3 regions of the Colwellia sp. KS18-150 genome follow, and region 2 is predicted to be linked to each of the others. Evidence: predicted binding sites of a transcription regulator. Region 2 holds the regulator's gene; each other region holds the start of a gene.
The links. Region 2 encodes FNR, which switches genes on or off when oxygen is low (the NO sensors DNR and NnrR bind a similar motif). Its sites were predicted from a motif close to TTGATCTAGATCAA; they were not measured.
Positions count from the first base shown of each region.

Region 1: AC27IF_RS19190 (OmpW/AlkL family protein) is a predicted target of FNR. The motif match lies at 1,379-1,392, and genes of this name have one in related genera.
Region 3: napE (periplasmic nitrate reductase, NapE protein) is a predicted target of FNR. The motif match lies at 1,189-1,202, and genes of this name have one in related genera.

Region 1 is NZ_BAAJMC010000030.1:1,356-3,632, forward strand. It holds gene aroE (shikimate dehydrogenase) at 1-449, opposite strand, end outside; gene AC27IF_RS19190 (OmpW/AlkL family protein) at 565-1,272, opposite strand; gene hemF (oxygen-dependent coproporphyrinogen oxidase) at 1,541-2,277, opposite strand, start outside.
Region 2 is NZ_BAAJMC010000019.1:9,968-12,244, forward strand. It holds gene uspE (universal stress protein UspE) at 1-863, opposite strand, end outside; gene fnr (fumarate/nitrate reduction transcriptional regulator Fnr) at 1,029-1,748, opposite strand; gene AC27IF_RS16615 (sulfite exporter TauE/SafE family protein) at 1,795-2,277, opposite strand, start outside.
Region 3 is NZ_BAAJMC010000004.1:102,874-105,150, reverse strand. It holds gene AC27IF_RS07895 (DUF2750 domain-containing protein) at 1-319, opposite strand, end outside; gene AC27IF_RS07890 (TrmH family RNA methyltransferase) at 469-1,023, shown strand; gene napE (periplasmic nitrate reductase, NapE protein) at 1,292-1,474, shown strand; gene napF (ferredoxin-type protein NapF) at 1,495-2,070, shown strand; gene AC27IF_RS07875 (chaperone NapD) at 2,060-2,277, shown strand, end outside.

The DNA of each region.
Region 1 (2,277 bases), on a different contig from region 2:
CTATTTGCAATAGTTAAACTTTTAGGGTTTTGATTAAGTAAAGGTAGAACGACACCTTTTGATGCTCCGCCAGCTCCTAATAACAAGATTTGACTATTTTCAAGTTTTACACCGTTAGCAATTAAATCGTTCACTAACCCTACACCGTCTGTGGTATCTCCATAGATCTTGCCATTTTTAAAAGAAAGCGTGTTAACCGCACCGGAAAATTTAGCATGCTCAGTTAATTCATCGCACATTGCCATTGCTTGCTCTTTAAATGGAGCGGTAACGTTTGCTCCTTTGCCGCCTGCCGCGATAAATTCTGTTACCGCATTGCTAAAGCCATCTAATTCAGCAAATTGAATTTCATAATTCAGTAGCTGACTGGTCTCTTTGGCAAATGACTGGTGAATAAAGGGAGAGCGTGACTGCTTAATGGGGTTACCAAAAACACGATATTGATCCATAAAAATAACCTTTTCTAAATATTATCCTTAGGTTAACTGAATTGGTATTTTAAGGACATAAAAAAAGCAGTAATATACTACTGCTTTTTCTTATGATTTATTCAATTTAAATTTATTAGAACTTGTATCCAAGCATTACTGAGTAAACCATTGGGTTTACATCAACCTTCGCGCTACCTTTTCCTTCAAGGCCTGCCCCTAAAGGATCAGCCAAGTCAAAAGTTGCATCTGTTTCAATATCAATATAGCGTGCAGAGACATTTAACGACCAATTATCACTTAATTCGTAATCAGCACCTACTTGTAGTGATAATCCAAATGAACCATCTAACTCTAAATTACTGAACCCTGCCACTGTTGGTGTGTCGGTAAACTCTTCATCAAAGAAAATGGTGTAGTTAACACCCACGCCAACGTAAGGTTTAATTGCTGTGCCTGTATCAAAATAGTATAGAGCACTAACCGTTGGTGGTAAGTGAGTTACTTCTGCTAGTTTAGCGCCATTTAAGTCAATACCATATACAGCATCAGTAACACCGTCAGGATCTTGTAAAATCACATCATGTGTAAAAGGTGTCGCTGCTAATACTTCAATAGCCCAATTACTATCAAAGAAATATACAAAATTTAGTCCTAATTGCGTATTATCGTCTACAGAAAGTGCTAGTGGCGTGGCGTTACCATCAAGTGCGACTGTTGAGTGTCCACTATCTGGATTTACTAAAGTCATACCACCACGTATTAAAATATCGCCCGCTTGATTTGCAAGTGCTGCTGTTGAAAAGCTTGATAGCAACGCTAATGCTAGAAGTGATTTATTCATGTTTTATACCCCTTAAATGTTTGTGGGTATGATAAGTCTACTCATATTTATAAAGTTGATTTAGGACAAGGTTTTTAGGACAAGCAATGCTTTGACCTGAGCTTTATTGATTTTGATCAATATATTTATATACGGGGCTAGGGAAAGCTGATTTTTCGCGGTTAAATTTTGTTCGAGGTAAAAGCGCCTACTTCAAGAGTCCCTTGATTTTTTGACACGAAACCAGCTGTGAATCGTGTCAATTTATAAGTTAGTTTACTTGGATTATTTAAAGAGCTAACCAATTTTGCGGTGTTAAGTAGCGTGAATACAATTTAGCTTCTGCAGAATCGTCTTCTGGCTGATAATTATATTCCCATCGCGCTAAAGGAGGCATCGACATTAAAATAGATTCGGTTCTTCCACCTGACTGTAAGCCAAATAAGGTACCGCGATCAAAGACCAGATTAAATTCTACATACCTTCCACGACGATATAGCTGAAACTGTCGTTGGTGTTCTGTAAAAGGTGTCGCTTTTCGCTTATTAATTATAGGTACATAGGCATCAACAAAGCCTTGACCAACAGCTTTAATATAATTTAAACAGGTGTCAAAATCCCATTGGTTTAAATCATCAAAAAATAAACCACCTACACCTCTCGTTTCATCACGGTGTTTTAAATAAAAGTATTCATCACACCATTTTTTATGTTTATGGTATATGTCCTCACCAAAAGGTTTACACAACTCATAAGCGGTTTGATGCCAATGCTGAACATCCTCTTCTTGTGGATAAAAAGGTGTTAAATCAAAACCACCACCGAACCACCAAACAGGCTCCTCTCCTTCTTTTTCAGCAATAAAAAACCGAACATTAGCATGAGAAGTTGGAATATGAGGGTTTTTCGGGTGTATAACTAATGACACACCACAAGCCTGCCATGTTCGACCAGCAAGCTCTGGCCGGTGTGCTGTTGCTGATGGTGGTAATTTATCTCCAGAAACAAGAGAAAAGTTCACTCCGC
Region 2 (2,277 bases):
GTATTTCCTATTAGAGCGGCTGAAATACCTGTTCTACCGACAGTACCAAGAATGACCAACTCTGCATCCACTTTTTCTGCGACTTGCTCTATAACTGTCTCAGGTAAGCCTTCTTCAACATGAGTATTAAGAACACTAATATCAAATTTATTAGCATGAGTGATCATCGCTTGTTGATGATGCTTTAACATGGTGTCATTGTATTCTGTGGAATTAAACTCAGGTATTTCAATGGCGATATTTACCGGGGTACCTGGAAATGAATTTACTAAATGAACATTGCCTTGAACAATTGAAGCTAACTGTTTGGCTTCCTCAGTAATTTTAATATTAAGTGAGCGGTGTTCAGATTCATCACTACCAACATTTAGTGCTGCAATTATATTACCATTTTCAGGCCAAGCGTGATCTTTAACTAATAACACTGGGCAAGGGCATTTTCGTAAAATATGCCAATCTGTTGGGGTAAAAATCACAGACTTTAATTTGTCATGTAAGTGTGTTCCTTTGATGACAATATCATAATCATGTTCTATGACTTGCTCTACGATAGCTTCGAAAGGGCGGTTATGCCAAACCACTTGACAATTTATGTCCATATCACCTTTTAAACTATTAACAATATTTTCTAGCCATGATTTTTTATCTTTGATTACTGACTGACACATAACGTCACGTTCTTCGCTTGATAAAATAGTGGTCATTTCATAAGAAAAATCAAAAATAGTTAAAAAAGCACAAACTTCTACATTGGTATCAGTTTTGGCTTTAATACTAGCGGCTAATTCTATTGCTCTTTTTAGTGCTTTTTGATCTTCCGTTGTCGGATCGATAACGGCGAGGATTTTTTGATATGTTTGCATGATTAATCTCACTTTTATAAATTAACAATATAACCATTAAAAGAACATAGTTAATTTATAGCAAATGTATGAAATTAATGCTTGTTTTAAATCAATTTATTTGGAAGTTTACGGGTCACGATAAATGATTTTATCGCGACAATAACCCTTAAACTTTGTAGCGGATTAAGACTCAGCGCAATCAATTAATGCATCAATATCTAAAATAGAAATTAATTTACCATCAACATTGATTAAGCCATTTTTATGAAAACGATTTAACAACCGACTGATTGTTTCAACCGTTAAACCAATATAGTTACCTATATCGCTTCGAGTCATTGTTAGTCTAAATTCACTGGCGGATAAACCACGGTCATGATAACGATCGCTTAATGTAACCAAAAATGTTGCTACACGTTGCTCGGCATTTTTTCGGTTTAACAGGGTGAGCATTTCTTGATCAGTGCGAATTTCATTACTCATTAAGCGTAAAACTTGCTTCTTAAGTTTTGGCATAGTGTTAGACAGTTTGTCTAAATTATTATAAGGAATTTCACACACCATTGATGTCTCAAGTGCTTGAGCAAAACTTTTATGCTCAGCATCAGCTATTGCGTCAAATCCTAATAAGTCCCCCGCTAGATGAAAGCCAGTGATTTGCTCTTCACCTTGCTCGTTAACAGTATAGGTTTTAAATGTTCCTGAGCGAATAGCATATAGTGCGTGCATATCTTGGCCATCGGTAAATATTTTATCGCCTTTGTGGATAGGGCGTTTACGATCAATAATATTGTCGAGAGTATTAAGCTCTTGATCGTTTAGCGTAAAAGGCAAACAAAGCTCACTAATACTACAGTTTTGACATTTGATATGTTGTGCGCTTGGGCAACTATTGTTCGACATACATTACTCGATTATTTACATAGCTTCTTAGGACAAATCTATGGTATTAGAACACCTGTCTAGATGCAAGAAGTAAACTATAAATACCAAAGGTAATTAATATTAATGCCATTGTTTTTCGTAACTTAGCATTGGCTAATAAATGCTTAACACTACCGAAACTAAAAGAGAGTGTTAATAGCGCTGGCAAGGTTCCTAAGCCGAAAAAAAACATAATGCTTGCCCCTGTTACCAAACTACCGCTCGCTAATGCCCAAGTTAGGGTTGAATAAACTAGGCCACAAGGTAGCCAGCCCCAGATAGCGCCTAAAGAGAATGCTTTACTCGGAGTACTGACAGGAATAACATTTTTAGCCAAAGGAGAAATGTACTTCCATAATCCCTTTCCTAAAGCTTCAATGCGATTTATCCACATTAACCATTGCCCTAAATATAACCCTAATAAAATAAGAAAAATGGCTGAAATGATACGTAAGCTTGCCAGTGGCATACCGATATTTTTTGCAGCAATTGAGCCAGTAAAGCCAAC
Region 3 (2,277 bases), on a different contig from region 2:
CAGCAAGCTCCATTTCAAGGTATTCTGCATTTTCTTGCCAATCAATACCTACAATCACATTATCCTGATTTAAGTCTTCTAACCAAAACTCAAACCAGTCGGATACTGATATTTGACAAGATTTGTAACTTGCCCATTCTTCAATACAATGTGCTTGAGCTAGTTCTTTCGTTGACCAAAGAGGCATAACTTCTGTACTTTCAAAAGCAACTGAGTCAAGAACTACCCAGTCTTCACTCTCTTTATCTTGTAGCGCCCATATAACCTGAGATGGTTTAACATTGGTTAAAAAGTCACTTAGTGTGTTGTTATCAGACATAATGTAAAAATTCTTTATTTAAATGAATAGTCAGATTATACCTATTAGCAAAGAAAAAAGGGATTATTTCACCTGAAATCTATGCCCATTAAGCATTATAATAGCCACAAGTGTTATTCATCCCCATTGATTTTGAACAAGAGTAAAGCATGCATTTAGAAAAACAACTTAGCAAAGATGACATTCGTAAAAACAAACCGACACGAGAAGAGTATCTAAAAAAACCAAAACTCCCACTTGTGCTGGTATTAGATAATGTGACTAACAGTTATAATATTGGCTCATTTATCCGTCTTGCCGATGCTTTCGCTATCGAAAAAATTATTGTTTGTGGTGAATTAACTATTTCAGATAAAAAAATGCGAAAAGCTTCTAGAAATGAAGCAAAGTGGGTTTGTATTGAATATAGCGACAGTACAACGCTAAGTTTACAAAAACTACTTGCAGACGATTACACTGTTTTTGGCGTCGAACTATGCCATGATTCAGTTGACTATAAAGACGTTATTTATCCCGAAAAATCAGCCTTAGTATTAGGTAATGAACGCAAAGGTGTTAGCGAAGCGGCATTAAAATTAAGTCAGCAACAAATACATATTTCTATGTTCGGCATGGGTAATTCATTAAATGTTTCAACAGCTGGCGCAATTGTTTTAGCGGAATGCGCTAGTCAAATTCGAACAACAAGTACTACAGTGACCTAAATAAGGTAACTGGATATAAATATTCTCATCAAATCAGCAAAGTACCCTAGGCTTCATTAAAGTTACTTTGCTTATCTACTCATATTCTGAATAAGCAACTCCCCACACTAACTAAACATTAATTCACTGTCGAAGAAATACTTTTCTTAGCTAAACACAAAACCCTTGATCTAAATCAATTAATAAATAATTAATATTTCATTAACAATGACAACTAATTATTCCTCTACTATACTGCTGTAACTTAATAAAAATAATGTGCCTGATTATGATTAAAGAAGTTTCTACAAACGAGAGCGCCCCTACCCCTGAACAGCAAAAGAAATATGAACGTAATACTTTTATTTTTCTAGCCGTTTTCTTAGCCCCAATAATATCTGTAGCCATTGTTGGCGCATTAGGATTTTCTATTTGGATCAGCCAAATAATTTTTGGCCCTCCTACTTTATGATATAGAGTTAAGCTAAATTTATGTCAAATGGTATTGATCTGCAAAAACGCAGTTTCCTCAGAGGAAGAATAAAACCAACAAGAGAGATAAGGTTACCTTGGGTGATCAGCGAACAAAGTTTTGTCCAAGGATGTAGCCAGTGCCAAGATTGTATCTCTGTTTGTGAAACAAACATCATTACCCGAGATGGTAATGGTTTTCCTACCGTCGACTTTTCAAAAGGTGAATGTACGTTTTGTCAAAAATGTGTAAATACATGCCAAGAGCCATTATTTATAGACTTAGATAACCATAGTGAAGCATTAGACAAGCCACTACCCTGGCCTATAACCTTAGACATCTCAGATAAATGTTTAGCAAAAAACAATATTTATTGCCAAAGTTGTCGCGATGAATGCGAGCCCGGCGCAATTAAGTTCTCTTACTTTGTTAACGGTGAAACAAGCAATATTCCTCAACCTGAAATTAACCATGCGGACTGTACTCAATGTGGTGCTTGCGTTTCTAGTTGTCCACAAAGTGCCATCAACAGTACTTTCATTAATCAATTTCCAAGTGCTACGGAAAATAAAATAGAGGCTTTAAATGTCGGCTAATCAAGCAGTTAATAACGAATTAGACAAAAAAAACGAATATCACGTTGCCAGCTTTGTTGCTCATGCGGTGGTAGAGAATATTCCTGAAGTAACCAGTGCTATTGAATCTATAGCAGGAGCTGAGGTACATGGCTCTAACCCTGAAGGAAAAATTATCTTTACCGTTGAAAGTAACAGCCATAAAGCAATCGGAATTAAAATAGATCA